Regions from separate parts of the Paenibacillus sp. GCM10028914 genome, predicted to be linked through region 1. Evidence: riboswitches for the same ligand, from Rfam matches in the RefSeq annotation. Region 1 holds a riboswitch; the other holds the start of a gene.

What was found. Region 1 has a riboswitch for cyclic di-AMP ahead of ACFQV5_RS25105 (C40 family peptidase). Riboswitches for the same ligand answer to the same signal wherever they lie in the genome.
Region 2: another riboswitch for cyclic di-AMP. It lies ahead of ACFQV5_RS24790 (C40 family peptidase); the one in region 1 lies ahead of ACFQV5_RS25105 (C40 family peptidase).

The regions. Positions count from the first base shown of each region.
Region 1 covers NZ_JBHTFO010000019.1:37,203-40,618, reverse strand. The annotation lists gene ACFQV5_RS25110 (C40 family peptidase) at 96-566, opposite strand; cyclic di-AMP (ydaO/yuaA leader) riboswitch at 568-705, opposite strand; gene ACFQV5_RS25105 (C40 family peptidase) at 1,044-1,517, opposite strand; cyclic di-AMP (ydaO/yuaA leader) riboswitch at 1,521-1,658, opposite strand; gene ACFQV5_RS25100 (hypothetical protein) at 1,895-2,719, opposite strand; gene ACFQV5_RS25095 (M1 family metallopeptidase) at 2,731-3,416, opposite strand, start outside.
Region 2 covers NZ_JBHTFO010000018.1:891,203-894,618, forward strand. The annotation lists gene ACFQV5_RS24780 (endonuclease MutS2) at 1-515, opposite strand, end outside; gene ACFQV5_RS24785 (hypothetical protein) at 620-796, opposite strand; cyclic di-AMP (ydaO/yuaA leader) riboswitch at 1,145-1,282, shown strand; gene ACFQV5_RS24790 (C40 family peptidase) at 1,287-2,153, shown strand; gene ACFQV5_RS24795 (GNAT family N-acetyltransferase) at 2,250-2,522, opposite strand; gene ACFQV5_RS24800 (hypothetical protein) at 2,664-3,017, shown strand; gene ACFQV5_RS24805 (helix-turn-helix domain-containing protein) at 3,295-3,416, shown strand, end outside.

The sequences.
Region 1 (3,416 bases):
AAAAAGCGCCCCATAGAATGACACTGGATTTGCCCTGAGCTCATCCAGTGTTTATTCTATGGGGCGCTTATATTTTACAGATATATTATAGGCTATTATTCATCTGCCGCATGTGTTTCGTAAGCGGAGTCGCTCATAATTCGTTTGGCACCAACATAACGTTCGGCATAATAGCTGTCACTCAGGCGATTAGTAACGACACCTCGGGAAGTGGAAGAGTGAGCAAATTTTCCATCACCAATGTAGATGCCTACATGAGATACACCACGACCAGAAGTATTAAAAAAGACGAGATCCCCCGAACGAAGGTTATCGCGGGTTACGACAGTTCCCATCTCAAATTGAGATCCTGATTGATGGGGGAGCTTAATTCCTAAAGCGGAGAATACATACATGGTAAATCCAGAGCAATCGAAGCCGCTCGTTGTTGTTCCACCATAGCTGTACTTCGTCCCGAGAACCTGATCAATCTCCTGATCCAGTTTACTGTCAGCAAAAACACTGCCCAGACCTGCTGTTAGGAAGATTGTAAGTCCTAAAAAGGATGTACTTAACTTCTTTAGCATTAATAACTCCTTCCATTGCCTGCGAGGTTAGCTTTAGGGTTCGGTTGAAGGCTCCCTATGATCCTTAAGTGCAAGATCAATTCACCCATAAAATTGGTTCCCCCGCTTCCTATTGATCGGAATTCGGCACATATTCTATGTATAAAAGCCCTTACAAAAATGACAAAGTGATTACACTGATTATTCTATCAGAGGGCTTGTCCCGTTGGCAATTGTTTCTTGCTGTCTTTTGTACAACTTTGGTGGTTATCTTTGTCGATGTGGTGTCGGTAACTTAAATAAAATTCATATAGGTGTTTAACCGTTCAAAAAAAGGGGTAATTTACCAGTAGGAGTGGTTTTAAATTAAATAAATAAAATTTTTTTTATAAACTTAAGAACTTTTTCAACGCTTCATACGTTATAGAAGTATAAAGAAAAAGCCGCGATGGAGATGTGGTGATCTCAATCGGGCTTTATATAGACGTAATAATATGATTAGTTATAGTTCACAGCGACAGCTTTGTATTTGCTAGAGCTCATGACTCGCTTAGCACCTACATAACGCTTGGCGAAGTAGCTGGAATTAAGCGCAGTGATGGTAACACCACGGGATGTCGAAGAGTGTGCAAACTTACCTCCGCCTATATAAATTCCTACATGAGAGACGCCTCTACCGGACGTATTAAAGAATACAAGATCGCCTGCCTTTAATTTACTCTTGGCTACAGCGGTTCCTACTTTATACTGGGAAGTTGATGTACGAGGCAAAGTAAGCCCGATCTTCTTAAACACATAGCTTGTGAATCCAGAGCAATCGAATCCTTTGGTCGTGGTTCCACCCATTTTATAAGAGACACCAATGACTGGTTTGATTGCGTTATTAAGCTTGGAATCCGCGAAAGCGCTTCCGGCACTTAATGTAAGAGCGAGAGTTAGGCCGATTGAAATGGCAGTTAACTTTTTTTTCAAGAGATGAGCTCCTTCCAATGCCTGCGAGGTTAGCTTAAGGGTTCAGCTGAAGGTTAGCCTATGACCACTCTGTTGCGAGATCAATGCACCCAAGACGGATCCCCCGCTTCCCGTTAACCGGGAATTCGGCTTCTTTTGGTGTTACAAATTATAAATAATAATGTTCGATTGTTAATCCATATGAAAAAGTTACAGTAAAGATGACAAAGTTGTTACTATCACATTCGTTATTTTAGCAGAGTATTAACAATTTGGCAAACGAGGAAATAAAATTTATGAACAAAAAATCCCATTCCTAGTTAAGGAGCGGGATTTTTTGTGGGAAGAATGGGGAAAGCACACTATATATGCCGATTTCATCGATATGTGAACATTTTTCAACGGTTCTCTCTATGTGTATGCCATACGTGAAATTGAGAGGTAACAGACCATAGCTGGAACAAACTGTTTACGAAATAGCTTGCTTGCTGTATGACTAGTCCAGCCAGACCAGACCAGAAGAAAGATAAACCACTGAACAGTAGAAGCAGTGCCATTGCTATTCCACCAATTGTTATCGAGATTAGTACAGCTTTGCGGATATGACGCAGACAGACCATTATAGCAGGTACCATACCTGTGCCAGATGTTTTGCCAAACTGTATATAGAGAAGGAATAGATGAATTAGATACGCGTATATGAGCCAGCCAACGATGTAGGGAGCTAGCTTAAGCAAGGTAGAAGGGTCCCGAATGACGGCCGGCAGAGCTGGAAGCATTTTGGGTACCAGCCAGTACGCCGGTGCAAAGGTTAGAAAGGTCTCTATGACATAAAATAAGGTTACAGGTTTCCATAACTGACGCATGCCCTGGAAGAAGAAAAGTCCGCGCTCACCTCTTGCCTCTTGATGGAGATTATAAAATATACCTGCATGAATGAGGGGAGTCAGTATCATCCGAATAAGAAGCATGCCGATGAGAATCCAGGCATAGGTATGAACGTCATTGCTCTGTGATAATGCCATTTCCCCTTCATAAAAATAAAGCAGTTTACTAAGCTCACTGGGAGCAGGGTCCGGATATCGCATTAGAAGTGGGACAACGGCTGATTTCACAATCCGGTAAAGGCAATATCCCCACAGCAGTCTGTACAGAAATAGAAGAATAATAACATAGAATTGATCTTTAACACTGACCCAGCCTTTGCCTGTATAGCTTTTCATGTTCTCCCCCCTTACCATGACAGGCTGCCGAACAGTGTCTCTACCAGCTTGGTGATGCTCAGGTTCCAGCGCGTGACAGCTTTCGGTTCCATTCCCGCCTTCATATAGTTATTGATATGTTTGTTCTCCAGCACGATCGTGTATTTCGGATCTACCATGGCCCAGAGTAGCGGGGAGCGGTGCTCGATTTTATACTCCGTTTTACCGTTCTTGCCATCCCAAACCTTATCTACGGTTTTACCGTCCTCAAATGCGAAGGAGATCGGAATGTTAGTGACGAAACCACCCTTGCTCACGATCGTTACTATGGTTTCATATGCAGGATCGTCTTGTGTGCCTGTATTTTTGGTCTTGATTTGCTCTATTGCGACATCAGCCATTTTGTTTCCGTATACGTATTCGTCAAAGTATGGCTTCCATGATTGTTTAGTCAATTGCTCCACAACTTGTTGAAAATCTTGGGTGGTTGGGTGTTTGAAATGGTATTTTTTTGCATAGGTCATCATGATTTTGTCCATGGTCTGCGAGCCGACAAGACGTTCAATATCCTGTAGCACGAGCTTGCCGCGGGTGTAGACATTTAAAGCATATTTCTCGTGAGAACCATATTTCCAAGATTCTAGTTGAAGTGATTCCGGCGAAGTAATGGCTGCTGCTTGGGCCGCGGTGTTGGAGGTTACTCCATACTCCTGCTCCA
Region 2 (3,416 bases), on a different contig from region 1:
AGCAAGCTATCCAGTTTTCGCTTTATGCGTTCTTCGGACACCATTATTTTTTTGCGGATTTTCGCTAAGTCTTTACTTGCAGCATCGACTACACGGCCACTGTAAATACATCGTTCAATTTCTGATAGAAGGGACGAAAGCTCATACATCGACGAAGCGTATGCAGCGATAGTAGGAGCGATATCACTTTTATTAGCCATATAACGAATCAGTTGCTTGCAGCTACGCAGAAATTGTTGAATATGGGAAAAGTCTCGTTCACTAAGCACATAACCTGTTCCTAACAGTTGCAGGACGGGTTCGATTCCTTCCAGTGATGGGATAGGCACACTAGCACCGGCACGGAGTAATGCTCCTGCTTCATGGGTCTGATCAAGCTGATGACGTATTGTTTTAAGCTGTGTAAGTGGCTGCATGTTTCGAATGTGTTCTTTTCCAAGATAAGAGACAGCGAAACGTTCTAGTTCACTTTTTACCTTGTCGTATTGCAGTTGTTTTAAAGTTGATGAATTCATTGATTTCCAGCTCCTTATTAATATTCTTTAATCTGTATGTTCCTTGAAACAGCCCGGAAAACAAAAAAAAGGCAGAGAATGAACCTTAGGTTCACTCTCTGCCTTTAGATCGGCCATCCTATATTTTCGACATCACGATAGAAATAGGCTTTGAGCGCTAAATAATCAGCCATATTCCTAAAAAATCCGTGCTGAACTGTCAGCACGGATGAATAGACGCCAAAAAACAGGATAGACCTCCCGGGCTTCAATTGATATCCGCAGTTCTTAACTAATTGCATAGATGGAAAAATCCATAAGAAAATAGACATAGCCATTTCGGACTATGAACAAACCAAGGAATTTCCAATCTTATGAAATTTGGTTAGTTAAGAACGCTCACCGACATCAAAATCTCTCCTTATAAGAGGGTATGGCTTTAATATATGTTTTTTTATTCGTAAAAGTCAAGATGGATAACCGTAAACCTGCAGATAAAACCTTTTCAATATTTCCCATGTCATAAATAGGTATCGAAAAAGTATCAAATTGACTTCAAATAGTTACAATCTATTCATATTTTCACGAAACGGACACAATTTAGACGTAAATTCCCCTTTAAGATATGTTAACTTTATATAAGTCACTTGGTCTACAAACAGCTGAATCCAGTCGAGCATAACGTCTGGTACGGGGGAGCTTTATATGGGGTGAATGTTTATCCGATAAACTAGGGAATACCTCTTCCCGAATCCGTCAACTAACCTCGGAAGCAACAGGGAGGATAACATCATGAATAACATACTGAAAAAAATGCTATTAACTGGGGCGATTGTAGCTTCTACATTTGTTCTTAGTCCTGATTTTGCTAGTGCAGCTACATCTTCTATCAAAGTTCAAATCAATGATTCATTAGTTAATTTTCCAGATCAGACTCCATTCGTTGACAGTAATGGATATACTCAAGTACCGATTCGTATGATTGGTGATAAGCTAGGAGCTACAGTTAAATATGAGAAGGTCAACTCATACATAGTTAAAGTAACGATTAAAAAAGGCAGCAAAACGATCGTATTGAAATCCAATTCCAGCAGTGCTTTTGTGAACTCAAAAGAAGTTAAAATGGATACGAAGATGCGAGTTATTGGAGGACGTACATTTGTACCACTTCGTTTTGTAACCGATGTTTTCGGATTCACGTTGAATTGGGATTCGAAGAACAATATTGCTATGTTAAGCACAGATGGAAAAACCTATAAACCTGCTTATACTGCATCTGCTACAAGCACTTCTAAAGGAAAGCAAGTTGTAGCAGAAGCTAAGAAGCATCTAGGCGTTAAATATGTATGGGGCGGTTCTTCGCCATCCACAGGATTCGATTGCTCCGGTTTTATTAAATATGTGTATGGAAAAATGGGCGTTAGTCTGCCTCACAGTTCCATTTCATTGCACGAAAATCACGGAACACCTGTTTCGAAGAGCAATCTGAAAGAAGGAGATCTTGTATTCTTTATTACGAATAAAGTTTCGACATCTCACGTAGGTATTTATATTGGTAATAATGAATTTATTTCCGCTACTAGCAAAGGAATTACGATTGCAAATTTAAACAGCTCCTATTGGGGTCCTAAATATAATGGTGCAAATCGAATCTTCTAGTGGTGTTCATAACGAATTAAAGGGTTGTCCCCTGACAATCATCTAAAGATGACTGTCAGAGGACAATCCTTTTTTGTTTCTATAAATCTCAGATTGTTAATGTAACAGATCCCGATCTTCGGGAAATTTGTTGAAATGATGGGCAGCGTAAGAACAAGAAGGATTAATTTTTAAGCCTTCGGCTCTGGCATACTCGATTACTTTTCGAATTAGCTGTTCGGCAATTCCTTTGCCTCGTAAAGAAGGAGAAACAAAGGTGTGGTCAATGTTAATCACATGGTCACCTAGAGACGAATATGTAATTTCAGCGACTGTATTTCCATTTTCACCTATGAAAAAACGTCCTTGTTCGGACTGAATATCTTGCATTAACCTAAACCTCCTCTTGGATATACCTAGTATTTACTTATACCCGTATGTTCTGTTCGTCAAACCTTCATGAATAGGCATACACCCTTTCATGGGCGTGCGCATATAGTGAGAGCAAGGATAATACGAAGGAGTGAATGTATGACGACATATCCGAGTCACCAAGTCGTATACGAATGCGACCAACATATTGCGAACTCTATGCTTAAACACAAGGAAAACGTCCACCATACGATGAAAAATGCAATGAATCGTAAAGTACGAGTGCAGACGGTAGATCATGAAGTCATCGAAGGAATTGTTGTAGGTGTAGATACAAAATATGTATATTTGAACATTGATCCAGGAAGTACACGTGGATTTTACCCTGGTTACCCACCACCGCGGCCACCATTTCATCCAGGCTATCCGCCACCACGGCCACCGTATCCAGGATTCAATCCAATCCTTCCATTAGCGTTGTTTAATTTGTTAACCATTAGCCTGCTTTGGTAATAATGGCTAGCAGATTGGGATGAACGAAAAGCCTGTGGATTTTTAAAGCGTATATCAAACGAAAATAATCGCAACAACGCCGCCCATTGGAGAAATAGGCGGCGTTGTTGCATTCATATTATATAGTGGGCATTTTGTCTGCAAGTGTATATACCATTACCCTGCTTGCAGGTTTTTCGAAATAATATATATTTACTTGGAGCATTAGCAGACTCTACGGAGCGTTTATTGTATTTTTACATATGGGACGGCATTATAAAAACCAGAGGTGGTCTAGATGGATAGCAGTCAAATCGGTAAATTGATCCGTTCACTACGAGTGGAAAAGAACATGACCCAATTACAGCTTGCTACACGAATGAATATCAGTGATAAAGCCGTTTCAAAATGGGAGCGTGG